Linked DNA regions of Solwaraspora sp. WMMA2065. The protein of the gene in region 1 interacts with the protein of each later gene in a pairwise test. Links are inferred from orthologs where the notes say so. Each region holds a gene or a part of one and is shown in the gene's direction. Other genes may lie near its edges.

Region 1 (15,061 bases):
CTGGCGCTGTCGGCGCTCACCGTGCTGTCGGGGATGGCCCTGTTCGCCGCCCGTGGACGGGTCGACCGGCTGGTGCAGTCGGTGCGGCTGCCGCCGGCCGGGGCGGTCACCTTCGACCGCTGCTACGGCGCGCTGCTGAGACTGGGCGGGATCGTCGGCCGGCCGACCCGCTACGACTCGCCGGCCGCCCACCTGTTCCGGCCGGTGCTGCTGCTGGTGCTGATCGGGGCGGCCGGCAGCGCCGCGCTGGGGTCGATGCCGTCCTGGCCGGCCGCTGGCGCGGCGGCCGGCGACTGGCCGCTGCTGGTGCTGCTCGCGGTGGCCCTGGCCGGGATCGTGCTGGCCAGGTCGGCGCTCGCGGCGGTCGGGCTGCTGAGCCTGGTCGGCCTGATGGTCGCCACCTGGTTTCTGCTCGCCGGCGCGCCGGACGTGGCGTTGACCCTGATGCTCGTCGAGGTACTGACCGCAGTCGTCGCGATGCTCGTCCTGCGCCGGCTGCCGGCTCGGCTGCCGGGCGCCGACCGTCAGCCGGTCAGCTTCTTCGCCGCCGCCCTCGCGGTCGCCGCCGGTGCCGTCGCGGTGGCCGCGACGGTCGGGCTGACCGGTCGTCGTGACCTGTCCGCCCCGGCGGGTTACTTCCTGCGGACTGCGGAACCGGCGACCGGCGGCGGCAACGTGGTCAACGTGATCCTGGTCGAGTTCCGGGCGTTCGACACCCTCGGTGAGGCGACCGTCCTTGTCGCCGTGGCACTCGGGCTGGTCGGGCTGTTCCGGACCACCGGACGCGACGTCGCCGGTGGGCCCGACGTCGCCGGCGGGCCCGGCGTCGCCGGTGGGCCTGGCGGCACCGCCGGGCGCGGCCGCACCGGATCCGGCCCGGCCGAGCCGGATCCGGTGCTCCGGTTCGCGTACCGACTGCTCACCCCGGTGATGCTGGTGGTCTCGGCGTGGCTGTTCCTGCGCGGCCACGACGAGCCCGGCGGCGGCTTCGTCGCCGCGCTGGTGGCCGGGATCGCGGCCGGGCTCGGTCAGCTGGCGTACGCCGGACGCCCACCGACGGCGGCCGGCCGGCTGCGGCCCGGGCCGCTGCTCGCCGCTGGGCTGCTGACCTGTCTCGGGATCGGTCTGTCCGCGCTGCTGGCCGGTGAGCCGTTCCTGACGCCGTCGCCCGGGCTGAAACTGTCGGTGCTCGGCTTCGCGGTGTCGCCGGTGACCTTCTTCGACCTCGGCGTCTATCTGATGGTGCTGGGCCTGATCACGGCGTCGGTACGGCGGCTCGGCACGGCGGAACCGTCCGACGGGGCGGTTCCGTCCGACGGGGCGGGGGTGCGGGCACCATGACCGTCGCGTTGGTGATCGGCCTGCTCACTGCGGCCGGCGTCTACCTCATCCTGCACCGCGGCCTGATCCGGGTCGTCATCGGCTTCGTCCTGCTCGGCCACGCCGTCAACATCCTGCTGCTCGCCTCGGGCGGTCTGTGGCGCCGGCAGCCGCCGTTCGGCGACGTCGACCCGGCGGCGACGGCCGATCCGCTGCCTCAGGCCTTCGCGCTCACCGCCATCGTGATCACATTCGGCATCACGATCTTCCTGCTCGCGCTCGCGGTGGTCGACCGGCCACGACCAGGCCGACCCGACCTGGAGCTGGGCGAGGCCGGCCCGCAGGACAAGGTCGATCCGGACAGCGCGGCGGGCCAGGACATCGCAGCGGGCCCGGAGCCGGAAGCTGGCCCGGAGCCGGTGCTGACCGAGCCCCGGTCGATGTCCGACCAGGTCGCCGAACACGGTCGGACGGTGGCCGGCGGCGACACCGGGGAGCTGCCCCGATGAATGCGCCGCTGCCGCTGGTCGGTCCGATCGTGCTGCCACTGGTCGTGGCCGGGCTGCTGCTGGCCGTACCGCGTCGGTTGACGCTGCACCGGATCGGCTGGCTGGGCACGGGCGTGGCAGTGCTCGCCCAGGGCGGAATGCTGCTGGCCGCGACCCGCCGTGGTGAGGTGCTGACCGAGCGGATCGGTGGCTGGCCGGCAGGCTTCGCGATCACCCTGGCGGCGGACACCTTCAGCGCGCTGATGGTCACGGTCGTGGCGCTGGTCGTGCTGCTGTGCGGGGTCTTCGCCATCGGTTCCGGTGACGACCGGCGACCGTATCTGGTCCCGCTGGCGCTGATGACCAGCGCCGGCGCGTTCGGGGCGTTCCTGACCGCCGACCTGTTCAACCTGTTCGTGCTGATCGAGGTCATGCTGGTGCCGTCGTACGTACTGCTGACCGCCGGCGCCGGCCGGGAGCGGACAGTGGCCGGGCGGATCTACGTGACCGTCAACCTGCTCGCCTCCACGATCCTGCTGGCCGGGGTGGGGCTGGTCTACGCCGTCGCCGGCACCGTCGATCTCGGCGAACTGGCCGGGTCGGCCAGCCGCGACGGCGCGCTGGCCCTGGCCGGCACAGTGGTGCTGCTCGCCCTGGCGGTGAAGGCCGCGGTGGTGCCGCTGCACGGCTGGCTGCCCCGCAGCTACCCGTACGCGCCACCGGTGGTCACCGCGTTGTTCTCCGGCGTCCTCACCAAGGTCGGTGGGTATGCGATCGTCCGGATCGTGGCGGTGGTCTATGACGGCGCGGTCGACTACCGGTGGGTGATCGGGCTGGCCGCCGCCGTGACCATGGTGATCGGCGTCCTCGGGGCGCTCGGCGAGACCACGATGCGTTCGGTGCTCGCGTTCCACATGGTCAGCCAGATCGGCTACCTGCTGATCGGGCTGGCGGTGTTCAACCCGGCCGCGCTCACTGCGGCGATCTTCTTCCTGGTGCAGTACATCCTGGTCAAGGCGGCGTTGTTCCTCTGCGCCGGGGCGGTGGTGGTCGGCTACGGCACCGATAAGCTGGACCGGCTCGGCGGGCTGGCCACGGTGCACCGGCTGCTCGCCCTGGCCTTCATAGGTGCGGGGCTGTCGCTGGCCGGGATGCCGCCGTTTTCCGGGTTCCTGGCCAAGTTCCTGCTGCTGCGGGCAGCGGTCGCCAACGGCGACTATCTGCTGTTCGCCGTCGCGGTGCTGGTCAGCCTCGGCACACTCATCTCGATGATCAAGATTTGGGATCTGGCGTTCTGGGGTGAACCCACGCCCGCACCGGTGGACCATGGTGGCCGCCCGTCGGCCTCCGTGAACCCGGCCGGCCAACCTTCGGTGTCCGCGAACTCGGCCGCCCGTACCGACGACGTGCCGCCGCGGATGACCACCTGGCTGACCGGGCCGGCGGTGCTGCTCGCGGCCCTCACCCTGCTGCTGGGTCCGGCCGCGCAGCCTTTGCTCGGCCTGGCGGCGACCGCCGCCGACGGACTGATCGACCCGAGCGCCTATGTGGAGGCGGTGACCGGACGTTGACCAGACGAACGCGACGGACCGAAAAGACCCGAACCGGCCCGGTGGAAGCCCGTACCGGCCGGGGAGCCGGCGGCGGCCGGGCCGGCAGGCCGCGCCGGGGGCCGGACCGGACGCTGCTGCACTGGCCGGTCCGGACGCTGCGCCGGGCCGGGCGGGTGCTGAGCTTCGTCGGCTACTTCACCGGCCGCCTGGTGGTGGCGAACGTCGTCGTCGCCCGGGAGATCGTCACGCCGGGCAGCGGGCTGTCGCCGGGGATCGTCGAGTTCCCGCTGCGGACCCGGACCAGCACCGAGATGGTGCTGATGGCGCTGGCCGTCGGGCTGACCCCGGGCACGCTCACCGTGGCGGTCCGCCCGCAACCGCCGACCCTGTTCGTGCACGGCATGCACGCCGAGGACCCGCAGCGGTTCCGCGCCGAACTCGCCCGGCTGCAGGACCACCTGCTGCCCGCCGCCCGCCCGGTCGACCGGGACGACCCGGGGGACCGGGACGACCGGGCCGACCAGCCGGAGGGAGCCGACCGGTGACCGGACTCGACCTCGTCCTCGCCGTCCTGGCCCTGGCGATGGCGGCGGCGATCATCCGCCTGGTGATCGGCCCGACCGACGCCGACCGCGCCGCCGCCGTCGACTTCGGCTTCTTCGTCTTCATCGCCGGGGTCGCCGTCCTCGCCGCCCGGCTGCGGATCGCCGAACTGCTCGACATCGTGCTGACCGCGACCCTGGTCGGGTTCCTCGCCACGGTCGCGCTCGCCCGCCTGGTGCATCGGAGGAGCCGGTGAACGGCTGGAACGTGCTCGCCGGGGTGCTGCTCGGCGCGGGCACCCTGCTGATCGGGATCACCGGGCTCGGCATGCTACGGCTGCCCGACGTCTACAACCGGATGAACGCGGTGGCGAAGGCGGCCAGCCTGGGTCTGGTGCTCATCCTGCTCGGCGCGCTGACCCTGCTGCCCAGCCCACGGACCGCGGTGGTGGTGACCCTGGCCGTACTGCTGCAGGTGGTCACCGCGCCGGTCGGCGGGTACGCGCTGGCCCGGTCGGCCTACCTGTCCGGTGCGCCGATGAGCCCGCAGAGCAGGTTCGACGCCCTCGCCGAGCAGGGCGGGCCCCGGCCCGACGCGGGACAGGGAGACCGGTCACGGCCGGGCACCGTGCCGGAGGGACCGGGGGAGGCCGGCCGGTCGTAGCCGTCGCCGGAGCCGGCGGTGAGGGCGGTCCACCTGGTTCGCCGACCCGGAGTACACTGACGCCATGGCCGGCGCCTTCCTGCTCCTTCTCCGGCCGTGCTGACCCACCAGGCCGCCTGACCGGCGCAGCGGCCGTCCGGCGGCGGCAGCACGGCGACCCCTCCTGTGGAGGGGTTTTTTCATGCCCACGACCAATACACCACAGCCCACAACCGACCCTGAGGTGGCGACCGACGATGAGCGAGGCAGTCGAGACCGCGGCGGACACCCCACCGTTCCGGTACACCGCCGCGATGGCCGGCGAGATCGAGCGACGGTGGCAGCAGCGGTGGGAGCGTGACGGCACCTTCCACGCGCCCAACCCGGTCGGCCCGCTGGCCGACCCGGCCCACCCGCGCGCCGACGCCGAGAAGCTCTTCCTGCTGGACATGTTCCCGTACCCGTCCGGCGCGGGCCTGCACGTCGGCCACCCGCTGGGCTTCATCGGCACCGACTGCTACGGCCGCTACCAGCGGATGGCCGGCCGCAACGTGCTGCACGCGATGGGCTTCGACGCCTTCGGCCTGCCCGCCGAGCAGTACGCGGTGCAGACCGGCCAGCACCCGCGGACCACCACCGAGGCCAACATCGAACGTTACCGGGCCCAGCTGCGGATGCTGGGGCTGGCCCACGACGACCGGCGGTCGGTGGCCACCACCGACGTGGAGTTCTACCGCTGGACCCAGTGGATCTTCCTGCAGGTCTTCAACTCGTGGTACGACACCGAGGCCGGCAGGGCCCGGCCGGTCAGTGAGCTGATCGCCGCGTACGAGTCGGGTCGGCGCGCCACCCCGGACGGGCGCGCCTGGTCCGAGCTGACCGACCGGGAACGCCGCGAACTGGTCGACGCGCACCGGCTGGCGTACGTCTCCGAGGCGCCGGTCAACTGGTGCCCCGGTCTGGGCACCGTGCTGGCCAACGAGGAGGTCACCGCCGACGGCCGGTCCGAGCGCGGCAACTTCCCGGTCTTCAAGCGCAACCTGCGGCAGTGGATGATGCGGATCACCACCTACGCCGACCGGCTGCTGACCGACCTGGACCTGCTGGACTGGCCCGAGCCGATCAAGCTGATGCAGCGCAACTGGATCGGCCGGTCCACCGGCGCGCACATCGTCTTCCCGACCGACGCCGCGCCGATCGAGGTCTTCACCACCCGGCCGGACACCGTCTTCGGCGCCACCTACATGGTGCTGGCCCCGGAGCATGCCCTGGTCGACGAGCTGGTGCCGACCGCCTGGCCGGAGGGCACCCGGCCGGCGTGGACCGGCGGGCACGCCACCCCGGCCGAGGCGGTCGAGGCGTACCGCAAGCAGGCGGCCGGGCGCACCGACGCCGAACGGCAGGCCGAGACCCGCGACAAGTCCGGCGTCTTCGTCGGCGCGTACGCCACCAACCCGGTCAACGGCGCCCGGCTGCCGATCTTCATCGCCGACTACGTGCTGGCCGGCTACGGCACCGGGGCGATCATGGCGGTGCCGGCGCAGGACGAGCGGGACTGGGACTTCGCCGAGGTGTTCGACCTGCCGATCGTGCGGACCGTGACACCGCCGGCGGACTTCACCGGCAAGGCGTACACCGGTGACGGGCCGGCGATGAACAGCGACTTCCTGAACGGTCTGGGCGTGACCGAGGCCAAGGAACGGATCATCGCCTGGCTGGAGGCGGGCGGCCACGGCCGGGGCGCGGTCACCTACCGACTGCGGGACTGGCTGTTCAGCCGGCAGCGCTACTGGGGCGAGCCGTTCCCGATCGTCTACGACGAGACCGGACTGCCGATCCCGCTGCCGGAGGAGATGCTGCCGCTGGAGCTGCCCGAGATCGACGACTTTTCGCCGCGTACCTTCGACCCCGACGACGCCGCATCCGACCCGGAGACGCCGCTGTCGCGGGCCGCCGACTGGGTCGAGGTGGAGCTGGACCTGACCGGGGTGCCGGGTGCGCCGGCCGGCCGGCGGAGCTACCGCCGGGAGACCAACACGATGCCGCAGTGGGCCGGCTCCTGCTGGTACGAGCTGCGCTACGCCGACCCGGCCAACGCCGACGCCTTCGTGGACCCGGCCAACGAGCGGTACTGGATGGGACCGGCGTCGGCGACCGACTGCGGCGGTGTCGACCTGTACGTCGGCGGGGTCGAGCACGCCGTGCTGCACCTGCTGTACGCCCGGTTCTGGCACAAGGTGCTGTTCGATCTGGGGCACGTGTCCAGCGTCGAGCCGTTCCGCCGGCTGTTCAACCAGGGCTACATCCAGGCGTACGCGTACACCGACGCGCGCGGCGCGTACGTCGACGCGGCGGCGGTGACCGAGCGCGACGGCGGCTGGTTCCACGGCGAAACCGCGGTCAACCGCGAGTACGGCAAGATGGGTAAGAGCCTGCGCAACGTGGTCACCCCGGACGAGATGTGCGAGGCGTACGGCGCCGACACGTTCCGGGTGTACGAAATGTCGATGGGCCCGCTGGAGGTCTCCCGTCCCTGGGAGACCCGGGCGGTCGTCGGTTCGTACCGGTTCCTGCAGCGGGTGTGGCGGGCCCTGGTCGACGAGCACACCGGCGCGTCCCGGGTGACCGACGCGCCCGCCGCCGACGAGGTCCGCCGGCTGACGCACCGGATCGTCGACGGTGTCCGCGCCGACATGGACGGGCTGCGGTTCAACACGGCGATCGCGAAGCTGATCGAGCTGACCAACGCGCTGACCCGGCTGCCCGCGACGCCCCGGGAGGCGGCCGAGCCGCTGGTCCTGATGCTGGCGCCGTTCGCCCCGCACGTCGCCGAGGAACTGTGGCAGCGGCTCGGCCACACCGGTTCGCTGACCTACGCCGACTTCCCGTCGGCCGACCCGGCGCTGCTGCGGGCCGCGTCGGTGATCTACCCGGTGCAGGTGGCCGGCAAGGTGCGGGGCCGCGTCGAGGTGCCGGCCGAGGCCGCCGAGGACGAGGTACGGGCCGCCGCTTTGGCCGCCGTCGCCGAGCACCTGGCCGGCCGTACGCCGCGCAAGGTGATCGTGGTCCCGGGCCGGATGGTCAGCGTGGTCCCCTGAGGCCAGGGCTCCTGGTGCCGGCGGCCCGGCCCGCAGGGTCAGCTGCGGGCCGGCCCGGGTTCAGCCGGCCAGGTGATCGCCGGCGCGGTCGTCGTAGCGCTGGCGGGCGGCGGCGATCACCGGTCGGTGCGCGAGTGACCAGTCGGCCAGCGCCTTGACCAGGTGGGTCAGGCTGGCGCCGACGTCGGTCAGCCGGTAGTCGACCTGGGCGGGGACGGTCGGATAGACCGTACGGGTCACCAGCCCGTCCCGCTCCAGCCGGCGGACGGTGAGCGTGAGCATGCGCTGCGAGATGCCGTCGATCGACCGTTGCAGCTGGCGGAAGCGCCGGGGCCCGGCCGCCAACTCGACCACGACCAGGACCGACCACCGGTCGCCGAGCCGGTCCAGCACGTCGCGGATGCCGCAGTCGGGGTGCTCGGCGCGCCCACACGGCTCCAGCTGTGCGGCCGAGGTGGTTACCGCGGTGTGCGTGGGTGACATGAGAGTGCCTTCTTGTCGGTGCCGACAGGGGGACGGGACGATCGCCGCAGGAAGCTACGGCGAGCAGGAGGACGTCCTCAATGATCCTTGTCACGGGTGCCACCGGACACCTCGGCGCGGCCATCGTCGACCGGCTGGGCCGCACCGGGGCACCGGTCACCGGTGCCAGCCGGTCACCGCGCCCGGGTCTGCGGCACCTGGACTTCGACCGGCCGGCCGACCTCGATCTGCGCGGCGTCCGGACGCTGGTGCTGGTCTCCGCCGGCTACGCCGAGGACGACCAGGTCGTCGCCCGCCACCGGGCGGTCGTCGACGCCGCCGTCCGCGACGGGGTCGACCAGGTGGTGTACACGAGCCTGACCACGGCGGGCGACCATCTCGGCTTCGCGCTGGCACACCGGGTCACCGAACAGCTGCTGGCCGCCAGCGGCCTGGGCTGGACGGTACTGCGCAACGGGCTGTACGCCGAACTGTTCGGGGCGCTGCTCACCTGGGGCCCGCAGGGGCTGGAGTCCGCCTTCGGCACCGGGGCCCTGGCCGCGGTCGCCCGGGCCGACCTGGCCGAGGCCGCCGCGCTGGTCGCCGCCGCCGCGTCGGAGCATGCCGGCCGCCGCTACGACCTGGTCGGCCGGCCAGTGACCGCCGATGAGGTCGCGGCCCGGCTCGGCGTCGGACACCGCACCATCGGCCTGGGGGAGTACCGCGCCCGGCTGGCGGACACAGCGGGTCTGCTGCCGTTCCAACCGCCGATGCTGGTGTCGACCGCGAGCGCGGTGCGACACGGGCTGCTCGGTGCCGGCGGCGACGATCTCGTCCGGCTGCTCGGTCGCGACCCGGCCGATCCACTCGAGGTCGCGGCGGCCGTGGCGGCGTCGTCCCGGCCCGGTCCGGCTACGCCGAGGCGGTGACGTCGCCGTCGGACCCGGCCCGGTCCCGCGCCGGCGCGGTGACATCGTGGTCTGGGACGCGGGCGGCGGCGGCACTGGCGCGGACCGCGCGGCGCCAGCGCAGCAGCAGGACGACGGTGGCCGCCGCGCCCAGTCCGGCGGGCGCGGCGGCCAGCCAGTTGACCTCACCGGGGGCGACCACGGCCGCGCCGATCACCGCGTAGCCGACTGCGGTCGGCGCCGACGCCAGTACGCTGCCGATCAGGAACGGGGTCAGCCGGACCCCGGTGGTGCCGTAGCCGAGGCTGACCATCCCGAAGCCGCTGACCGGCAACAGCCGGACCGTCACCACGCCCAGCACGCTCTGAGTGGTGAACCACCGGTCCAGCTGGGCCAGCCGCAGCCGGACCCGACCGGTCCGGCTGGCCAGGCCGCCCGCCGGCGCCGCCGAGGTGCGGCTGGCGACGTACTCGCGGCCGAGCCAGCGGCCGACACCGAAGCCGATCAGCGCCGCCAGCGTCGCCGCTGCCAGGCTGTAGCCGGCCCCGGCCACCGGGCCGAACAGCGCACCCCAGGTCAGCGTGATGAAGGTCCGGGGCACCAGGACGGTCAGCAGCAGCGCGCCGCCCACCACGGCCAGCACCGGTGCGGCCAGGCCGAGCCGGTCCGGCAGGCCGGACAGGGCCGCCAGGTCGGGCCGGGGGATCAGCAGCACCAGCAGTCCGCAGCCGGCGATCAGCGCGAGCAGGGCCGCGAACCGGGCCACCGCCGGTTCGCGCAGCGCCTGCCACAGCCGCCTCATGCGCGGATCGCGGCCATCCGTTCGGCCCGCAGCCGGTCGGCCCACATGTCGTTGAGCGGCGGCAGACTGGCGGCACCGATCGCCCAGCGCAGCAGCAGGTCCGCCAGCGCCGGGTTGCGGGCCAGCGCCGGGCCGTGCGCGTAGGTGCCGAGGATGTTGCCCCGCCAGGCGCCCTCGCTGGTCCCGTCGTTGCCGACCCCGGCGGTGACCCGGGCCAGCGGCGAGACGCCGTTGCCGAGATGGGTGCGCCCGCCGTGGTTCTCGAAACCGCTCAGCGGCGGTACGCCGAGCCGCGGGTCGATGTCGCCGGCCAATTCGCCGACCGCCCGGCTCGGTCCCCGGTCGGACTGCAGGTCCAGTAGTTCCAGGCCGGTGCACTGGGTGCCCTTGGCGAAGAACGAGGTGCCCAGCAGCTGGTAGCCGGCGCAGACCGCGAAGATCACCGAACCCTGGTCGACGGCGCGGTGCAGCCCGGTGTCGGCCCGGAGCCGCTGGGCGGCCAGCGCCTGCGGGCCGTCCTCGCCGCCGCCGATCAGGTAGATATCCGCCGACTGCGGCACCGGCTGGTCGGAGCGGATTTCGGTGAGCTCCACCGGGATGCCGCGCTGCTGGGCCCGGCGGGCCAGGATCAGCAGGTTGCCCCGGTCGCCGTAGGTGGACAGCAGGTCAGGGTAGATCCAGACCAGGCGGAGCACGCTGGGCCCGCCGATCGACGGGCCGATGGCCGGGAACGACTCAGTTGACACGGTCCAGCTCCGCTCGGATGTCCTGGAATGCGGTGTAGTTCGCGATGACCTCCAGCCGGCCGGGCGGCACCGAGGAGATCGCCGCGTTGAGCGACGGGACGTGCAGGAACGGCACGTCGTTGACCTCCAGCCGGACGGCGAGGTCGAAGGCGCGGTCCCCGGTGATCAGCACCTGGCGACCGCGCAACGGCGAGAAGTCGACGTCGAACAGCCAGGAGGTGTCCAACCCGTCGGGGTCGCGGGCGTTGATCGACAGCAGCGTCGGCGCCTGTTCGGCCATGTCGAACGCTTCCAGCCAACTGGCCGGGTTCTTGGCCAGCAGCAGCCGGATGGTCCGCCCGTTGCGGACCACCTGCGCGTACCGGCCGGCCACCGAGGTGACCACCGCCAACCGGGACACCGCGGCCACCGGGCGTACGCCGAACTCGGCGGCCACCGCCAGCGCGGTGGCCGCGTTGCCGATGTTGACCTGGCCGGGCAGTTGCAGCGTCACCTTGTGCCAGGCGCCGGTCGGGTCGATGACGCCGTCCTCGTCGACCACCCACTCCGGTTCGGGCCGGCGCAGCGGGCAGCCGGCACACCACCACTGGTTGTCGGAGCGTTCGATCGCCGAACCGCACTCGGGGCAGACCCACGAGTCGTCGTGCCAGCGCTGCCCGGCACTGAACCAGGAGACCGAGCCGGCGGTAGCGGCCGCCCACACCACCATCGGGTCGTCGGCGTTGGCCACCACCTTGACCTCGGGATGCTCGGCCAGCGCCACCTGCCACAGCTGGGCCATCATGGCCACCTCCTTGGCCCGGTCCAGCTGGTCGCGGGAGAGGTTCAGCAGGGCGACCACCCGGGGACTGGTGGCCTCGAGCACCTGAGCCAGGTAGTGCTCGTCCACTTCGAGCACCGCGTACGGCGTGGTGCCCGCCTTGGCCAGCGCGGAGGTGTGCCCGGTCGGCATGTTCGCGCCGTACGAGTTCGTCGCGACCCGGCCGAGTACGCCGACCGCCGCCGCGGCGAGCCGGGTGGTGGTGGTCTTGCCGTTGGTGCCGGAGACCAGCGCGACGGACCGCCCGGCGGCGAGATGCGCCAGCAGCTCCGGATCGATCTTGAGGCCGATCCAACCGCCGATCACCGACCCGTCACCTCGCCCAGCGGCCCGCGACAGCGCCGCAGCGGTGCGGGACACCGAGCTTGCCACCTTCGCCCGCAAGGGCATCTTCGCGTCCGTCACGCGAGCGAGGTTACCGGACCGTGGTGGGCGTGGATCGCCGCACGGACGCGTTGGTACGGTCGACGACCGATGAGCAGCTCAATGGTCGCTACCGCGCTGCGGGCGTTGGCCGAGCTGGCACCCGCCGCACCAGAGCGGGCGTTGGACGTGACCCGCGGTGGCCAGCCGCTGCTCTGGCTCGCCGATCCGGACCGGCACCGGCGCGACGCCGCCACCGACCGGTTGGCCGCGGTCGACCTGTTGCACCGCGACGAGCGGATCCTGCGACGCGGCCTGGGTCTGGTCGTCGGCACCGTCGAACGGGACGGGGTCCGTCGCCGGGTCCGGCTGCCGTTGCTGTCCGAACCGGTCCGGTTGGAGCGTGCGCTGCGTGGTTACCGGGTGGTGTCGGCCGGTGAGTTGGAGCTGACCTCCCTGGTCACGGATCGCGCCGTGGCGGCGAACCTGGAATCGGTGCCGGGCCTGGGCCGGCTGGGACCTGACGGGCACCGCCCTGGCCGAGGTGTACCAGCCGACCGGCAGCGGCACAGCGGTGGCGGCCGGGTTGCCGGATACCGGGGCCGACGCTGCCGCGGTCGAGTCGCCGTTGCCGCTGACCGCCGCCCAGTCGGACGTGGTCCGTCGGGTCCGGCGGGAACGACTCACCGTCGTCTCGGGTCCGCCAGGCAACGGCAAGAGCCATGCGGTGGTGGCCGCCGCCCTGGACACGGTCGACCGGGGCGGCAGTGTCCTGGTGGTGACGCAGTCGCCGCACGCCGCCGACGTACTGGTTGATCTGCTGGCCCGTTACCGGGGGCCGACGCCGGTGCTGTTCGGCGACGCCGAACGAAGGGCGGAGGTCGCCGCTACTCTCGCCGCTGGTGCCGGTGCGGGTGTGCCGGCGGCGAGGGTGTACGCCGCCGAGGAGGCGGTGGCGGTGGCCCGTGACCGGGTCGACCGGGAGACCGGACTGATCCGGCTCGCACTGGAGACCGAGCAGTTGGCCGCCGCCGCTACCTCGTGGGAGCCTCTGCTCGGTGCGTTGACACTGAGCGCGCCGGGTGCGTTCGCACCCGGGACGGACCTCGCCGGTGCCGCGCGCAAGGTCCGGCTGGCGCGCGGCGCGGGCCGGAGCTGGCGGGCGCGGTGGCGGCGGTGGGCCGCCCGTCGCTGGCTGCGGCGTCGGCTCGGCGTCGCCGCCGACCTCGCGGGGAGCACCGACGGTGCTCTGGACCAGGTGGCCGCGGCGGTGGACGCGGCCCGGGCGGTGGCGGCCCGGGCCCGGCTCGCCGTGGCAGGCGGAACTGATCTGACGGTGCACTGGGACCGACTCGACCAGGCCGACCGGGAACTCGCCGAACACGTCGGGACCGCGATGCGCCACCGCGCCGGTAGCGAACGGCGGTGGGATTTGGCGGCCCGGCGCAACGCGGGGGCGCTGGCCAGCGCGTTGCGGGCCGGGCGCAACCGGCGCCGGGAGCTGCTGAGCGCCTTGGACGGTCCGGCGCTGGTCCGGGCATTGCCGTTGTGGATCGGCACGGTGACCGACGTGGCCGAACTGTTGCCGCCGGTGCCCGGTCTGTTCGACCTGGTCATCCTCGATGAGGCCTCGCACAGCGACCAGATCCGGGCAGCGCCGGCACTGGCCCGGGCCCGTCGGGCGCTGGTGGTCGGCGACCCGCGGCAGCTGCGGTTCGTCTCCTTCGTCGCGGACGTGGACGTGGCCGACACACTGGACCGCCACGGTCTGGACGACCGGCTCGACGTCCGTCGGGTCAGCGCCTTCGACCTCGCTGCCGCCAGCGCGGCGGTCACCTGGCTCGACGAGCACTTCCGCTGCGTACCGCAGCTGATCGAGTTTTCGGCCCGGCGGTTCTACGCCGACCGGTTCGCGGTCGCGACCCGCCACCCGGCGAACGAGTCGATCGACGTCATCGCGGTGCGGCAGGTGGTGTCGGCGGCCACCGTGGACGGGGTCAACCAGGCAGAGGTGACCGCCACCGTCGATGTGGTGCGGGAGCTCGCCGATTCCGGCCGGTCGCAGATCAGCGTCGTCACCCCGTTTCGCGCTCAGGCTGACGCGCTGGAGGCGGCGCTGGTCAAGGAGTTCCCGGTAGAGCGGATCGAAGAGCTGGGGCTGCGGGTCGGCACCGTACACGCGATCCAGGGCGGCGAGGCCGAGACGGTGGTGGCGTCGTTCGCGGTGACCGCCGCCGATCCACCGGCCCGGCTGCGTTTCCTCGCCGATCCGCACCTGTTCAACGTCCTGATCACCCGGGCGCGGCGGCAATTGGTGGTGGTGACCTCGCTGACGGCACCCGACGGCCTGGTGGGGCAGTTCCTGCAGTACGCGCGCCGGCCCCCGCCTGCGGTGCCGTCCGGGGGCGCGGTGGCCACGGTCGGGGTCAGCGGTTGGGTCGGGCAGCTCGGTGCCCGGCTGGCCGATCTCGACGGGCCGGTGCGGTTCGACTATCCGGTAGGGCGTTGGACGGTGGACATCTGTCTCGGTGTCGGCGCGCAGGCCGTGGGCCTCATCTGCGGGGTCCATCCGGACGGTCCACAGGCGCATCTGGCGCGGCAGCGGGCGCTGCGTCGGGCCGGCTGGACGTTGGTCGATGCCTTAGCCTCCCGTTGGAACGGTGATCCGGTACGGGCCGCTCTGGAGATCCTCGCGCGGTAGCCGGCGCAGGATCTCCACTTCCCTCCACCGTCTGCCCGCTGGCGAGCCCGCGATCGAGAGCGGACAGCCGTTGTAGCGCTGTAATGGGGCCCGTTTCACCCGATGTGTGCCTGGGATCGGTTGTGCCTGTCGGAAAGTGGACCTAGGGCGGGCCCTCGCCTCCTCCACTCGGCACCACCCCCGCTGACGTGCGGTTTTGTCGGTGAATCGGGCGTGTTTCGGTCGCGATTCCGGTTGCAGGTGGAGGGAAGTGGAGTAGAGTGGGGCGCGATGGCGGGGCCGGGAGGGCCCGCCGGCCCCGGGGGATGCGGCACCGCGAATGCCGTACAAGGGCAAGGGGGGTTGGGCCGTGTTTCTCGGCACCCATACTCCACGCCTGGACGAAAAGGGCCGGTTGATCCTTCCAGCCAAGTTTCGGGACGAGCTGGCGGGAGGTGTCGTGATTACCAAGGGGCAGGAACGCTGTCTGTACGTGTTCCCGACGCCGGAGTTCCAGCGGATCGCCGAGCAGTTGCGCGAGCAACCGATGACGCACAAGGCGGCGCGGGCCTACAGCCGGGTCTTCTTCGCCAGTGCCCATGACGAGGTGCCCGACAAGCAGGGCCGGGTGACGAT
Region 2 (14,619 bases), 2.3 Mb from region 1 along the record:
CCGTAAGCTGGGCGGCGAGGTGTCCGCGGTGGTGCTCGGCGGGCCGGGTGCGGCCGCCGCGATGACCGACAAGCTCGGTGAGTACGGCGCCAGCAAGGTGTACGCCGCCGAGAGCGAGGAGATCGACGGCTACCTGGTCGCTCCGAAGGTGACCGTGCTGGCCGAGCTGATCGGCCGGGTGCAGCCCGGCGCGGTGCTGCTCGCCTCCTCGCAGGAGGGCAAGGAGATCGCCGGTCGGCTCGCCGTACGGCTGGACAACGGCCTGCTGACCGACGTGGTCGACCTGGCCGCCGACGGCACGGCGACCCAGATCGCGTTCGCCGGCGCCACCATCGTCACTTCCCGGGTCACCCGGGGCCTGCCGTTGGTGACGCTGCGGCCCAACTCGGTGGCGCCCGAGCCGGCCCCGGCCACCCCGCAGGTGGAGCAGGTGCAGGTGCAGGTCGCCGACTCCGACAAGCTGGCCAAGGTGGTCGAGCGGGTCGCCGAGCAGTCCGGCTCCCGGCCGGAGCTCACCGAGGCGTCCGTGGTCGTCTCGGGCGGGCGCGGTGTCGGCAGCGGCGACAACTTCAAACTGGTCGAGGAGCTCGCCGACCTGCTCGGCGGCGCGGTGGGCGCCTCCCGGGCCGCGGTCGACTCCGGGTTCTATCCGCATCAGTTCCAGGTGGGGCAGACCGGCAAGACCGTCTCCCCACAGCTGTACGTGGCGCTGGGCATCTCCGGGGCGATCCAGCACCGGGCCGGGATGCAGACCGCGAAGACCATCGTGGCGGTCAACAAGGACGGTGAGGCGCCGATCTTCGAGCTCGCCGACTTCGGTGTGGTTGGTGACCTGAACAAGGTGGTCCCGCAGGCGGCCGAGGAGATCCGCAAGCGCAAGTGAGGTGACCGTCCCGCAGGGCGTCGCGGCCACCGCCGTACCGACCTGACTGATCGGGTCCGGCCGCCTATCCGCCGGACCCGACCCGGCGGATAGGCTTGCTGGTGATGGCTTATCTCGACCACGCCGCGACCACGCCGATGCTCGACGAGGCGGTGGAGACCTACGTCGCCACCGCCCGCCGGGTCGGTAACGCGTCGTCACTGCACGCCGCCGGACGGGCGGCCCGGCGTACGGTCGAGGAGGCCCGGGAGCGGGTCGCCGCCGCCCTCGGCGCCCGGCCGTCCGAGGTGATCTTTACCGCCGGCGGCACGGAGAGCGACAACCTCGCGGTCAAGGGAATCTTCTGGGCACGTTCGGCGGCGGATCCTGCCCGGCGGCGGATCCTGGCCAGCACCGTCGAGCACCACGCCGTGCTCGACGCCGTGCAGTGGCTCGCCGAGCACGGGCAGGCCCAGGTGACCTGGCTGCCGGTGGACGCTACCGGTCGGGTCGACGACGCCACCGTGCAGGCCGAGCTGGACGCCGCCGCCGACGAGCTGGCCCTGGTCACCGTCATGTGGGCGAACAACGAGGTCGGCACAGTGCAACCGGTCGCCGCCGTCGCGGCAATGGCCGCGCGGGCCGGCGTACCGCTGCACACCGACGCGGTCCAGGCGGTCGGTCAGGTTCCGGTCGACTTCGCCGCCAGTGGCGCCGCCGCGCTGACCGTCAGCGGTCACAAGCTCGGCGGCCCCGCCGGCGTGGGCGCCCTGCTGCTCGGCCGGGACGTCACTTGCACCCCGCTGCTGCACGGTGGTGGCCAGGAGCGCGACGTCCGCTCCGGCACGGTCGACACCGCCGGGATCGCCGCGTTCGCGGTCGCCGTGGAGGTGGCGGTGAAACGCCAGGCCGAGCACGCGGCGCGGGTCGGTGCGCTCCGCGACGACCTGGTCCGACGGGTACGCCAGGTGGTACCGGACGTGATCTACAACGGTGACCCGGCCGACCGGCTCCCGGGCAACGCGCACTTCTCGTTCCCCGGCTGCGAAGGCGACGCACTGTTGCTGCTGCTCGACGCCCAGGGCATCGCCTGTTCGACCGGCTCGGCCTGTTCGGCCGGGGTCGCGCAGCCGTCGCACGTGCTGCTGGCGATGGCCGACGACGACGAGCGAGCCCGCTCGTCCCTGCGGTTCAGCCTGGGCCACGACTCCACCCGGGCCGAGGTCGACGCGCTGGTGGCGGCCCTGCCCGGTGCGGTCGAGCGGGCCCGCCGGGCCGGCGCGGTCCGCGGCACGAAGGCGACGCCGCCCGCCGCCGGCTGACCCGGGGCCGCTGCGGGACGATTACCCTCGAACCGAGGCGACGATCAGGCAGGAGATGGGTACGGTGCGAGTGCTGGCGGCGATGTCCGGCGGGGTCGACTCGGCGGTGGCGGCGGCTCGGGCGGTGGCCGCCGGGCACGACGTGACCGGTGTGCACCTGGCGCTGTCGCGCAACCCGCAGACGTACCGCACCGGGGCCCGTGGCTGCTGCACCGTCGAGGACGCCCGGGACGCCCGGCGGGCCGCCGACGTGATCGGCATCCCGTTCTACGTCTGGGACATGGCCGAGCAGTTCCACAGCGACGTGGTGGACGACTTCGTCGCCGAGTACGCCGCCGGGCGTACCCCCAATCCGTGCCTGCGCTGCAACGAGAAGATCAAGTTCGCGGCGGTGCTGGACCGCGCGGTGGCGTTGGGGTTCGACGCGGTGGTCACCGGCCACCACGCCCGGCTCGGCCCCGACGGTCTGCTGCGGCGCAGCGTCGACCTGGCCAAGGACCAGTCGTACGTGCTCGCCGTGCTCAACCGGGCCCAGCTGGACCGGGCGATGTTCCCGCTCGGCGACTCGACCAAGGCGCAGGTCCGGGCCGAGGCGGCGCGGTACGGGCTCGCGGTGGCCGACAAGCCCGACTCACACGACATCTGCTTCATCGCCGACGGCGACACCCGTGGATTCCTCGCCGACCGGCTCGGCAACGTCCCGGGCGACGTGATCGACGCGACGACCGGCGCGGTTGTCGGCCGCCACGACGGGGCGTACGCGTTCACCGTCGGCCAGCGGCGTGGCCTGGGCATCGGGGTGCCCGCGCCGGACGGTCGACCCCGCTACGTGCTGTCGATCACACCGACGAGCAACACGGTGACCGTAGGCCCGGCCGAGGCGCTGGACGTCGACGCGGTGACCGGTGTCCGCCCGGTGTGGATCGGCGGGGACCGGCCAACCGGTCCGGTCGAGGCGATGCTCCAGGTGCGCGCGCACGGGTCGACCACCCCGGCGGTGGTCGAGCTGACCGATGCCGGCATGCACGCCCAGCTGCACCGGCCGGTCCGGGGGGTCGCCGCCGGCCAGGCGATGGTCGCCTACCGGCCCGATCCGGCCGGCGACGTGGTGCTCGGCTCGGCGACCATCGCCGGCTGACCGGTAGAGTCGGCGGACGTGACCGACGCGAGTGACCTGACGTGACCGACCCGCGTAGTCCGTCCAGCCCGGAGCCGGCCGTCCCTGCGACGGACTCACCGTGGCCCTGGCCGCCAGGTGCCGCCAGCGGGATCGGTTCGCTGCCCGGCACCGACGTCGCCGAGGCGCAACGGATCGTCCTCGGTGAACTGCCGGGCCTGCCGCACCTGCCCGAACTGCCGGCCCGGGGGCCGGGGGCAGAGATGATCGGACGCGGCGCCACCTTCCTGGTGGACCTGCCGGTCGAGCTGTACGCCGGTCGGTGGCGGGTCGCCGCCCGACCCGGCCGGGACCTGCGCCGCGCACTCGACCTGCGGGAACGGGACCTCGACCAGCTGACCGAGCAGGCCGACGGCTACACCGGGCCGGTCAAGCTGCAGGCCGCCGGGGTGTGGACGCTGGCCGCCGCTCTCGACGTCGGCCTCGGTGGGCGGCTGGTCCGCGACCACGGCGCCGTACGTGACCTCGCCGCGTCGCTCACCGAAGGCCTGCGGGAGCACGTCGCGGAGGTGTCACGCCGGGTGCCGGGCGCGCGGCTGCTGCTCCAACTCGACGAGCCCTCGCTGCCCGCCGTGCTGGCCGGGACGCTGCGCACCGACAGCGGTCTGCACACCTACCGGGCGGTCGTCGCCGGCACCGTCCGGGACCTGCTCGCCGAGGTGATCTCCGGAGTCGGCGTGCCGGTAGTGGTGCACTGCTGCGCCCCCGGTGTACCGGTGGGTCTGCTGCGGGCCGCCGGAGCCGTCGCGATCGCCGCCGACCTGGAGCTGCTCACCGACCTGGACCCGGTCGGTGAGGCGATCGACGCCGGGATGGGGCTGTTCGCCGGGGTGGTGCCGGCGACCGGGGAAGCGACCGGCGCGGCGGCACCGGCCTCGGCGCGGGCGGCGGGACAGGTCCGTACCCTCTGGTCGAAGCTGGGGTTCCCGGCGGAGCGGGCCGCCGCCCAGGTGGTGGTGACCCCGGCGTGCGGGCTGGCCGGGGCGGCCGTGCCGTACGCCCGGGCCGCGCTGGCCGCCTGCCGCGACGCTGGCCGGCGGCTGGCCGAGGGCTGAACCCGGCCGGCGGCCGGCGGTGGAGTGCGGTGGGGTCCGGCCGGTGGAACAGTGCCGCCCGGGGTGTGCCTACGGTTACCGTTGGCGGCGATGAGCTACCACGGTGACAGCGACGGTGACCCGGCCGCCGGTCGGCGCGGCTGGTGGCGGGTGTACCGCGGGTTGATCGTCGCCGTGCTGGTGGTGGTCTCCGTGCTGTGCTTCCTGTGGTGCGCCGGGGTGGCCGTGTTCAACCTCGTCCAAGGCGAGTGACCGGGCCGCCACGCGAGTGACCGGGTCGGTCCGCCAGGCGGGTGACTGCGGTCGGTCCGTCGGCCGGTATCCGCGAATGTCGGTGCCGACCGATACGGTGCGCAGGTAGATCCGAACACGGAGGTCAGCCGGTGTCCGAGGAAGTCGTTCCGCAGCAGGTCAGCGCCGCCGGGCAGGCGCAGGCCGGTGAGGAGCCCGACGCGGCCGCCCGGGAGCGGCACGCCACGCTCGCCGAGGAGATCGATCGCCACCAGTTCCGCTATCACGTCCTCGACGCGCCGGAGATCTCCGACGGGCAGTACGACCTGCTGATCCGGGAGCTGAACCAGCTGGAGGAGCGACACCCGTCGCTGCGCACACCGGATTCGCCCAGCCAGCGGGTGGGCTACGCCTACGCCACCCAGTTCGCCCCGGTGAACCACGCCGAGCGGATGATGAGCCTGGACAACGCCTTCGACGACGACGAGCTCACCGCCTGGGTCGACCGGGTCGAGCGCGACGCCGGTGGCCCGGTCAACTACCTGTGCGAGCTGAAGGTCGACGGCCTCGCGGTCAACCTCACCTACGAGCGGGGCGTGCTGACCCGGGCGGCCACCCGGGGCGACGGCCGGGTCGGCGAGGACATCACCCCCAACGTGCGAACCATCCGGCAGATCCCGGAGCGGCTGGCCGGCGAGGCGCCCGAGCTGCTGGAGGTCCGTGGCGAGATCTACTTCCCGGTGGCGGCGTTCGACGAGCTCAACGCCAGCCTGGTCGCCCAGGAGAAGGCGCCGTTCGCCAACCCGCGCAACGCCGCCGCCGGCTCCCTGCGGCAGAAGGACCCCCGGATCACCGCCGGGCGCGGGCTGCGCATGGTGGTGCACGGTCTGGGGGCGCGCAAGGGCTTCGAGCCGGTACGCCAGTCCGACGCGTACCGGCAGCTGGCCGACTGGGGGCTGCCGATCAGCCAACGCTGGCAGGTGGTCGGCGACCGCGACGGGGTGCGTGAGTTCATCGCCCACTTCGCCTCGCACCGCCACGAGGTGGAGCACGAGATCGACGGCGTGGTGGTCAAGATCGACGAGGTGTCGGTCCAGCGCCGTCTCGGCTCCACCAGCCGCGCCCCGCGCTGGGCGATCGCCTACAAGTACCCGCCGGAGGAGGTCAACACCCGGCTGCTCGACATCAAGGTCAACGTCGGGCGGACCGGGCGGGTCACCCCGTACGCGGTGCTCGACCCGGTCAAGGTGGCCGGTTCGACGGTCGGCTTCGCCACCCTGCACAACGCCGGAGAGGTGGCCCGCAAAGGGGTGCTGATCGGCGACATGGTGGTCCTGCGGAAAGCGGGCGACGTCATTCCCGAAGTGGTCAGCCCGGTCGTCGATCTGCGGACCGGCACCGAGCGCGAGTTCGTGATGCCGACCGAGTGCCCGGAGTGCGGCACCGAGCTGCGCTACGAAAAAGAAGGGGACGCCGATATCCGGTGTCCGAATCTCGACTGCCCGGCGCAGTTGACCCGCAAGCTGGAGTACATTGCCGGCCGCAGCGTTCTCGACATCGAGGCGCTGGGTGAGCGGTCCGCGATCGCCCTGGTCGATTCCGGTGCCGTGCAGAGCATCGGCGACCTTTTCGATCTTGACGCCGACCGGTTGTCCGGAGTCAAGTTCTTCTGCAACCAGAGCGGTGAGCTGACCGAGAACGCGAAGAAACTGTTGGCCAACCTCGCCGAGGCCAGGCAACGGCCGCTGTGGCGGATCATCGTCGCGTTCTCCATCCGGCACGTCGGCCCGGTCGCCGCCCAGGCGCTGGCCCGCGAGTTCCGCTCGATCGACGCGATCGCCGCCGCGAGTCAGGAGCAGCTGGTCGACGTCGACGGGGTCGGCCCGGTGATCGCCGCGGCCGCCGCCGACTGGCTCGCCGCCGGGCACGCTCAGGAGGTGGTTCGGCGCTGGCGCGCGGCGGGCGTACGGATGGTCGAGGAAGCCGGTGACGACCAGGCGCCGCGCCCGTTGGCTGGCGTCACCGTCGTGATCACCGGTTCACTCACCGGCTACTCCCGTGACGAGGCGGCCGAGGCGGTGCAGTCCCGCGGCGGCAAAGTCAGCGGGTCGGTGTCGAAGAAGACCGGCTTCGTGGTGGTCGGCGACAGCCCGGGATCGAAGTACGACAAGGCCATCGCACTGCGTGTCCCGGTGCTCGACGAGGCAGGCTTCGGCGCGCTTCTCGAGGAGGGGCAGGACGCGGCCCGGGCGGTCGCCGTCAACGAACCGGACCAGCCGGCCGAGTCCGCCGGTACCGCCGATCCTGTCCAGCCTGCCGATACGGCCGAGCCCGCCGCCGCCAGCTAGCGGCGACCCGGCGTCGGTCGACCCGGACCCTCGCCGGAGCCCCGACAATTGGCGGACGCCATTTCCCGACGCGGTCAGGAATCCCGCGTGGGGCATTCGCCGACCGCGTCTCAAATCAGTCACGACCGCGCTTCGCTCCTGACCTGCGGGCCGTCCGTCCTTAAGGTGTAGGACGTCGGCGGGACGCCCGGCTCATGCCGAGCCGGCGAAGCGGGCCACGGGAGCGCGACGGGAGGGCAGATGGAGGCCGCGGCATTGCGGAACTCCGTTCCTTCGGAACGCGCCCCTGGGTTCTTCGGCTTTGTCGGCGGCGTGACCGCCGCCGCGCTCGCCGTCTGTGCCGTACCGTTGCTGGACCTGCCCGCCCAGATTCTCGACCTGCCGGCGGCATTCTGGCTGATGGCCCTGCTCGCGGTGGTCGGCGACGCCCGACCGTTCACCCCACCGGGCCGGCGGCGCCGGTCCGAAGTCTTTCCGTCGGTCTGTTTCACCTTCGCCATCCTGCTCGCCTGGGGCCTCGGCCCGGCGGTCGCGGTGCAGGCCGTCGCGGTGGCGGTCTTCGCCTGGCGGGCCCGGCACGTGCCGTGGCGGGCCCTGTTCAACAGTTCGCAGTACGCGCTGGCGCTCGCCGCCGCAGCGGCGGTGGCCGGGCTGGCCGGGCCGGGCGCCTTCGCCGGCACCGCGGAGCTGGCCTGGAGCGACGTCGCAGTGGCGGTCGGCGCGGCGGCGGCCTGGTCGGCGGTCAACTACGGCACGGTCACCCTGGCGATCCGGCTGCGCTTCGGCGGCCGGTGGTGGCGGTCAGCCCGCCGTGGCATCGGCTTCGAGCTGTCCTCCACCGGATCGCTGCTGCTGCTCGGGCCGGTGCTGGTGGTCGCCGCACAGGTCGACCCGGCGCTGATCCCCCTCGTGCTGGTGCCGCTGTACGCGGTCTACCGGATGGCCGCGCTGGCCAGCGAGCAGGAACGGTCGGCCCGGCTGGACCCGTTGACCGGGCTGGCCAACCGCAAGGCGCTGATCGTCGAGATCGCTGACCAGGTGCCGGCACACGCCGACGCGCTGCGGCGCGGAGCGCCGGACTCCCGGATGGCGCTGCTGCTGCTTGACCTGGACCGGTTCAAACGGGTCAACGACGCACTCGGGCATCTGGTCGGCGACCGGCTGCTGGTCGAGGTGGGGCTGCGGCTGGCCATGGTGGTCCGGCCGCAGGACCTGGTGGTCCGGCTCGGCGGCGACGAGTTCGCCATCCTGGCCACCCGGCTCACCGGCGCGGACGAGGCGCGGGAGATCGCCGATCAGGTGGTGACCGCGCTCGCCGAGCCGGTCGCCCTGGACGGGCTGCCGCTGGACGTCGGCGGCTCGGTGGGCATCGCCCTCTACCCCGAGCACGGTGGGGATTTCGCCACCCTGCTGCAGCACGCCGACGTCGCGATGTACGACGCCAAGGACACCGGTGACGGCACCGCCGTCTACGCGGCCGAGTCGGACCACAACACGCCGGAACGGCTCAGCCTCCTCGCCGACCTGCGTCGCGTACTCGACGTCAACGGCGCGCACGCGGCCGACTCCGGTCGGGAGGTCGACGACGTCGGCGAGATCACCATGTACTACCAGCCGCAGGTGGAGATCGCGACCGGCGAGGTGGTCGGGGTGGAGGCGCTGCTGCGCTGGCGGCATCCGCGCCGGGGCATGGTCGACCCGGAAGAGTTGATCAAGGTCGCCGAGCAGAGCGCCGTGATGCGCCTGCTCACCCGCCGGGTCGTCGACGACGTCGTCGAGCAGATCGCCAAGTGGGCCGCCGCCGGGATCACCCTGCGGGCAGCGGTCAACGTCAGCGTCCGGGACCTGCACACCGGCGAGATCGCCGAGCAGATCTCCGACCGGCTCACCCGCTTCAACCTGTCACCGGAGCAACTCCAGTTGGAGATCACCGAGGGGGCGCTGATGGCCGACCCCCGGCGGGTGCTGGCTACCATCTCCCGGCTGGACGCGATCGGGGTGGCGATCGCCTTGGACGACTTCGGCACCGGCTACTCGTCCATGCAGCACCTGCGCCGGCTGCCGCTGTCCGAAGTCAAGATCGACCGCTCGTTCGTCCTCGGCATGGCCGCCGACACCGACGACGCGGCCATCGTCCGCTCGGTGATCGAGCTGGCCCGGGCGCTCGGGCTGCGGGTCGTCGCCGAAGGCGTCGAGGACGACGCGTCCTGGCGACGGTTGTCCGCGCTCGGCTGCCACGTCGCCCAGGGCTGGTTCTACGCCCGGCCGATGCCCGCCGACGAGCTGGTCAGCTGGCTGGCCCGGTACCGTCCACTGGTCCCCGGCCCGCGCGCCGTCCCGGCCGGCGTGCCCGATGACTCGGCTGACCCGCCGGAGAAATAGACTCGTCGGGTCCGGCCCGCTGAGCCACGCTGAGCGAGGATCCCGGGCCAACCGTTCGATCACCGTACGAAGGGGGCGCAGATGGCCGCCATCTCCCGCGAAGAGGTCGCGCACCTGGCGCGACTGTCGCGGCTGGCCGTGACCGAGGACGAACTGGCGACGTTCGCCGGCCAGCTCGACGTCATCCTGCAGTCCGTGGCCCGGATCGGCGAGGTCGCCGCCGACGACATCCCGCCCACCTCGCACTCGGTGCCGCTGACCAACGTGCTGCGCGACGACGTCGTCATCCCCGGCCTGGACCGCGACGCCGCGCTCGCCGCCGCCCCGGACGCCGAGGACGGCCGGTTCCGGGTGCCGCGCATCCTGGACGAGGAGGTCTGAACCATGTCCGAACTCACCGGGATGACCGCCGCGCAGCTGGCCGGGCTGATCGCCGCCGGCGACACCAGCGCCGTCGAAGTGACCCGCGCCCACCTGGACCGGATCGCCGGCGTCGACGAGCGGGTGCACGCCTACCTGCACGTCGACGCCGACGGGGCGCTCGCCGCCGCGCAGGCCGTCGACACCGCCCGCGCCGCCGGGCAGCCGCTCGGCCCGCTGGCCGGCGTACCGATCGCGGTCAAGGACGTCGTCACCACCAAGGGCGTACCGACCACCGCCGGGTCGAAGATCCTCGACGGCTGGCGGCCACCGTACGACGCGACGATCGTCGCCCGGCTGCGCGCCGCCGGCATGCCGATCCTCGGCAAGACCAACATGGACGAGTTCGCGATGGGCTCGTCGACCGAGTACTCGGCGTACGGGCCGACGTACAACCCGTGGGACCTGACCCGGATCCCGGGCGGATCCGGCGGTGGCAGCGCGGCCGCGGTCGCCGGGTACGAAGCTCCACTGGCGATCGGCACCGACACCGGCGGCTCGATCCGCCAACCGGGCGCGGTCACCGGCACCGTCGGCGCCAAGCCGACCTACGGCGGCACCTCCCGGTACGGGCTGATCGCCTTCTCCTCCTCGCTGGACACCCCTGGCCCGTGCGCCCGGACGGTGCTCGACGCGGCGCTGCTGCACGAGGCGATCGCCGGCCACGACCCGCATGACTCCACCTCGATCCCGGCCGCCGTGCCGCCGGTCGTCGAGGCGGCCCGTGCCGGTGCCTCCGGTGACCTGACCGGGGTGCGCCTCGGCCTGGTCACCCAGTTCGCCACCGGCGAGGGCGTCGAGCCGGGCGTCCTGGCCGCGTTCCGCGACGCGGTCGACGCGCTGACCAAGCTCGGGGCCGAGGTCGTCGAGGTCTCCTGCCCGCACTTCGACTACGCGCTACCGGCGTACTACCTGATCGCGCCGAGCGAATGCTCGTCCAACCTGGCCCGCTACGACGGCGTCCGGTACGGGCTGCGCAGCGGCGACGACGGCAACCGGTCGCTGGAAGAGGTCATGTCGCTGACCCGCGACCAGGGCTTCGGGCCGGAGGTCAAGCGGCGGATCATGCTCGGCACCTACGCGCTGTCCAGCGGCTACTACGACGCCTACTACGGGCAGGCGCAGAAGGTCCGTACCTTGATCACCCGCGACTTCACCGCCGCGTTCGAGCAGGTCGACGTGCTGATCTCGCCGACCACGCCGTTCGTGGCGTTCCCACTCGGGGCGCGCACCGCCGACCCGTACCAGATGTACCTGGCCGACCTGTTCACCATCCCGACCAACCTGTACGGCGGCCCGGCCATCTCGGTGCCGTGCGGGCTGGCCGACGGGCTGCCGGTCGGGTTGCAGATGATGGCGCCCACGATGGCCGACGACCGGATGTACCGGGTCGCGGCGGCCCTGGAGTCGGCGGTCGGCACCCTCACCCCGCCGGAGCTCTGAGCCGCGACGTGCTGACCCGGATCGAGATCGACGGCTTCAAGTCGTTCCGCGACTTCACGCTGGACGTGCCGCCGTTTCTCGTGATCATCGGGCGGAACGCGGCCGGCAAGTCGAACCTGTTCGACGCGATCCAGTTCCTGTCCCGGCTCGCCGATGATGGGCTGCTGGAGGCCGCTCAGCAGATGCGCGGGGAAGTACCCGATCTGTTCCATCGGCACACCGACGGCACCCAGATGCCGGTGATGACCTTCGCCGTCGAGGTGCTGCTGGGGTCGTCGGTGACCGACGCATTCGGTGATACGGCCGAAGTGAATCACTCTCGGCTGCGTTACGAGCTTGCGGTCGAGCTACGACTCACCAGCAGCAGCGGGACCCGTCGGCCGTACGTGGTACGGGAGGCGGCGTACCGGATCCCTAAGTCCGACGACGCTGCGTTGCGGGCACTGATCCCGCGATGGAAGCAGGTAACCAGCTATCGCGGGGGCGGTCGGGAACTGCTGGAGACCGAGCGCGATGAGCAGGGGCGTGCGATTTTCAGCATCCGGCAGCAGGGCAACCAGGGCCGCAAACGGAAACTGCCGGCGACAGCGGCGACCGCAACCGTGCTGTCCAGCCTGACCACCGCCACGGACTTCCCGCTGCTGTACGCGCTCAAGCGGGAGCTTCAGTCGTGGCGACTGCTGCACCTCGATCCCAGCGCGCTGCGTACCCCGGATTCCTATGACGACCCGGACAGCCTCGCGCCCAACGGTGCCCACCTGGCCAACACGCTGCGTTACCTGGCCGCCGCGACGGGCACCGAGGACCGGCCGGAGGGCGCGTTGAACGACCTTTCCGCCGACGTATCCGAAGTGATACCGGGAGTGGTCCGGGTCCGGCTCGCCGAGGACGAGGCACGCCGGCAGCGGCAGGTCGAGGTCGTCACCCGCGACGAGGCACCGTTCTCGGCCCGGGTCGCGTCCGACGGGACGCTGCGCGCGATCGCGTTGCTCGCAGCACTCTACGACCCCCGTGGTGCCGGGCTGATCTGCTTCGAGGAGCCGGAGAACGGCATCTTCCCGCAACGGCTCGCCCAGTTCGTGCGGTACCTGCGGGCCCTGGTCGAACGGTCGTTGGAGTCGCGCGACGAAGCAGACGGCAATCGATTGACCCAGTTGATCCTGAGCAGCCACTCGCCTGCGATCTTGCGGGCGTTGGAACGCGGCGAGGACGGGGGACGGCTCCATGCGGTCTACCTGGACGTGGTGACCCGGGTGCGCAGGGGCGAACCGCGCAGCCGGATCACCCGTAGCCGCCTGATCGGTGGTGATCAGCTTGCGTTGGATCTCGAAGATCCCAGCGGTGTGGTCACCAAGGCAGAGATTGCCGAATTCGAGGTCCTGGAGACGCTGGATCGCTGATGCGCTACCTCTCGACCGCACTGATCTCCGAAGGCCTCAGCGATGACCGCTTCCTGCCCCGGCTGCTGGCACGCTCACTGGAAGGACTGTGCCTGACCGAGTTCGATGAAACGGTGTACGTAGCCGACGTACAACCGTTGCGGGCCCGGTCCGGCCCGGCAGGTATCGGTGATGTGATCAGCTTGGCCGACCGCAGCGACGGCGCCTTCACGATTGTCTTCTTTCACCGAGACCAGGGTGCGAACGCTGAACGGGTACACCGGGAGTGGCTGGAACCGCTCCGGAAGCGTTGGGCCGACCGCCGGGAGCAACTCGTCGCGGTCGTCCCGGTCCGGGAGACCGAGGCCTGGCTGCTCGCCGACGGGCAGGCACTGCGCAACGCCCTCGGTGTCCAGTGGACCGATGTCGAGATGGGGCTCCCCGGGAGCCCTCGTCAGGTGGAGCAGATCGCCGACCCGAAGAAAGTGCTCAACGACGTGACGCGCCGGGTCAGCCGGTCAGTCGGGGACCACCTCGGCCAGCTTGGCGAGCTGGTGGATCTGGAAAGGCTGCAGCAGGTACCGGCGTACCGGCGGTGGTGGGACGACACCCGGCAGGCTCTCGTGGCACTCGGTTACCGGCCGGGTCGATGAGCGGAACCCAGGTGGACACTAGGCTGGTGCGGTCGGTGCCGCGCCGAGAGTTGGAGCTGTGAGATGAGCACGACCGCGTTGCCCACGTACGAGGATGTCGTCGCCCGCTACGAGCCGGTGATCGGCCTGGAGACGCACGTCGAGCTGGGCACCAACACGAAGATGTTCTGCGGCTGCCCGACCGGGTTCGGCGCCGAGCCGAACACCCAGGTCTGCCCGGTCTGCCTGGGCCTGCCCGGCTCGTTGCCGGTGGCGAACAAGGCGGCGATCGAGGCGACGATCCGCATAGGGCTGGCACTGAACTGCTCGATCGCCGACTGGTGCCGGTTCGCCCGGAAGAACTACTTCTACCCGGACATGCCGAAGAACTACCAGATCAGCCAGTACGACGAGCCGCTGTGCGTGGACGGCTGGCTCGACGTCGAGGTCGACGGCGAGCTGGTGCGGATCGGCATCGAGCGGGTGCATCTGGAGGAGGACACCGGCAAGACGCTGCACGTCGGCGGCGCGACCGGGCGCATTCACGGTGCGACCGAGTCGCTTGTCGACTACAACCGGGCGGGTATCCCGCTGGTGGAGATCGTCACCAAGCCGATCCCCGGCACCGGGGACCGGGCACCGCAAGTGGCCCGCGCGTACGTCACCGAGCTGCGGGACGTGATCCGCTCGTTGGGCGTGTCCGACGTACGGATGGAGCAGGGTTCGCTGCGCTGCGACGTGAACACCTCGCTGACCCCGGTCGGGCAGACCGAGTGGGGCACCCGCACCGAGACCAAGAACGTCAACTCGCTGCGGTCGGTGGAGCGGGCGGTACGCGCGGAGATGCTGCGCCAGGCGTCGGTGCTCGACGCCGGTGGCCGGATCGTGCAGGAGACCCGGCACTTCCACGAGGACAGCGGCGACACCACGTCCGGCCGGTCCAAGGAGACCGCCACCGACTACCGCTACTTCCCGGAGCCGGACCTGGTGCCGCTCGCCCCGGACGCCGCCTGGGTGGCCGAGCTGAAGGCGGCCCTGCCGGAGCTGCCCCGGGTGCACCGCAAGCGGCTGCAGGAGCAGTGGGGGCTGACCGACCACGACATGCAGTCGGTGGTCAACGCCGGGGCGGTCGAGCTGATCGAGCAGACCATCGCCGCCGGCACCACCCCGGCCGGCGCCCGCAAGTGGTGGCTGGGTGAGCTGGCCCGCCGGGCCAACGAGTCCGGTGTGGAGCTGGCCGCGCTCGGGGTTACCCCGGCGCACGTGGCCGAACTGCAGGGGCTGGTCGACTCGGGCAAGCTCAACGACAAGCTGGCCCGTACCGTCCTGGAGGCGGTGGCCGCCGGGGAAGGCACGCCGACCGAGGTG

What was found.
Region 2: the proteins of leuS (region 1) and ligA interact in binary tests that used the Escherichia coli proteins (3 or more experiments, as listed by UniProt). The link is inferred for Solwaraspora sp. WMMA2065 from one-to-one orthologs.

The regions. Positions count from the first base shown.
Region 1 is NZ_CP128361.1:2,391,001-2,406,061, reverse strand. What follows is about bases 4,447-7,844. They hold leuS (leucine--tRNA ligase), read left to right. Parts: upstream 4,447-4,803; coding sequence 4,804-7,644; downstream 7,645-7,844. Other genes in these bases: O7610_RS10810 (winged helix-turn-helix transcriptional regulator), read right to left, coding at 7,705-7,844; mnhG (monovalent cation/H(+) antiporter subunit G), read left to right, coding at 4,447-4,567. In the rest of the region: mbhE (hydrogen gas-evolving membrane-bound hydrogenase subunit E), read left to right, coding at 1-1,341; O7610_RS30850 (sodium:proton antiporter), read left to right, coding at 1,338-1,829; O7610_RS10835 (monovalent cation/H+ antiporter subunit D family protein), read left to right, coding at 1,826-3,379; O7610_RS10830 (Na+/H+ antiporter subunit E), read left to right, coding at 3,493-3,906; O7610_RS10825 (MrpF/PhaF family protein), read left to right, coding at 3,945-4,160; more of mnhG, read left to right, coding at 4,157-4,446; more of O7610_RS10810, read right to left, coding at 7,845-8,127; O7610_RS10805 (Rossmann-fold NAD(P)-binding domain-containing protein), read left to right, coding at 8,208-9,035; O7610_RS10800 (TVP38/TMEM64 family protein), read right to left, coding at 9,019-9,816; O7610_RS10795 (type 1 glutamine amidotransferase), read right to left, coding at 9,813-10,511; O7610_RS10790 (Mur ligase family protein), read right to left, coding at 10,552-11,772; O7610_RS10785 (hypothetical protein), read right to left, coding at 11,866-12,276; O7610_RS10780 (DEAD/DEAH box helicase), read left to right, coding at 12,290-14,446; division/cell wall cluster transcriptional repressor MraZ, read left to right, coding at 14,796-15,061.
Region 2 is NZ_CP128361.1:74,945-89,563, forward strand. The notes cover bases 4,442-7,397. They hold ligA (NAD-dependent DNA ligase LigA), read left to right. Parts: upstream 4,442-4,799; coding sequence 4,800-6,995; downstream 6,996-7,397. Other genes in these bases: O7610_RS00360 (hypothetical protein), read left to right, coding at 4,507-4,668; O7610_RS00370 (putative bifunctional diguanylate cyclase/phosphodiesterase), read left to right, coding at 7,236-7,397. In the rest of the region: O7610_RS00340 (electron transfer flavoprotein subunit alpha/FixB family protein), read left to right, coding at 1-883; O7610_RS00345 (cysteine desulfurase family protein), read left to right, coding at 988-2,184; tRNA 2-thiouridine(34) synthase MnmA, read left to right, coding at 2,249-3,322; O7610_RS00355 (uroporphyrinogen decarboxylase/cobalamine-independent methonine synthase family protein), read left to right, coding at 3,364-4,416; more of O7610_RS00370, read left to right, coding at 7,398-9,377; Asp-tRNA(Asn)/Glu-tRNA(Gln) amidotransferase subunit GatC, read left to right, coding at 9,459-9,758; Asp-tRNA(Asn)/Glu-tRNA(Gln) amidotransferase subunit GatA, read left to right, coding at 9,762-11,240; O7610_RS00385 (AAA family ATPase), read left to right, coding at 11,249-12,640; O7610_RS00390 (DUF4276 family protein), read left to right, coding at 12,640-13,272; Asp-tRNA(Asn)/Glu-tRNA(Gln) amidotransferase subunit GatB, read left to right, coding at 13,336-14,619. UniProt on the Escherichia coli protein: DNA ligase that catalyzes the formation of phosphodiester linkages between 5'-phosphoryl and 3'-hydroxyl groups in double-stranded DNA using NAD as a coenzyme and as the energy source for the reaction.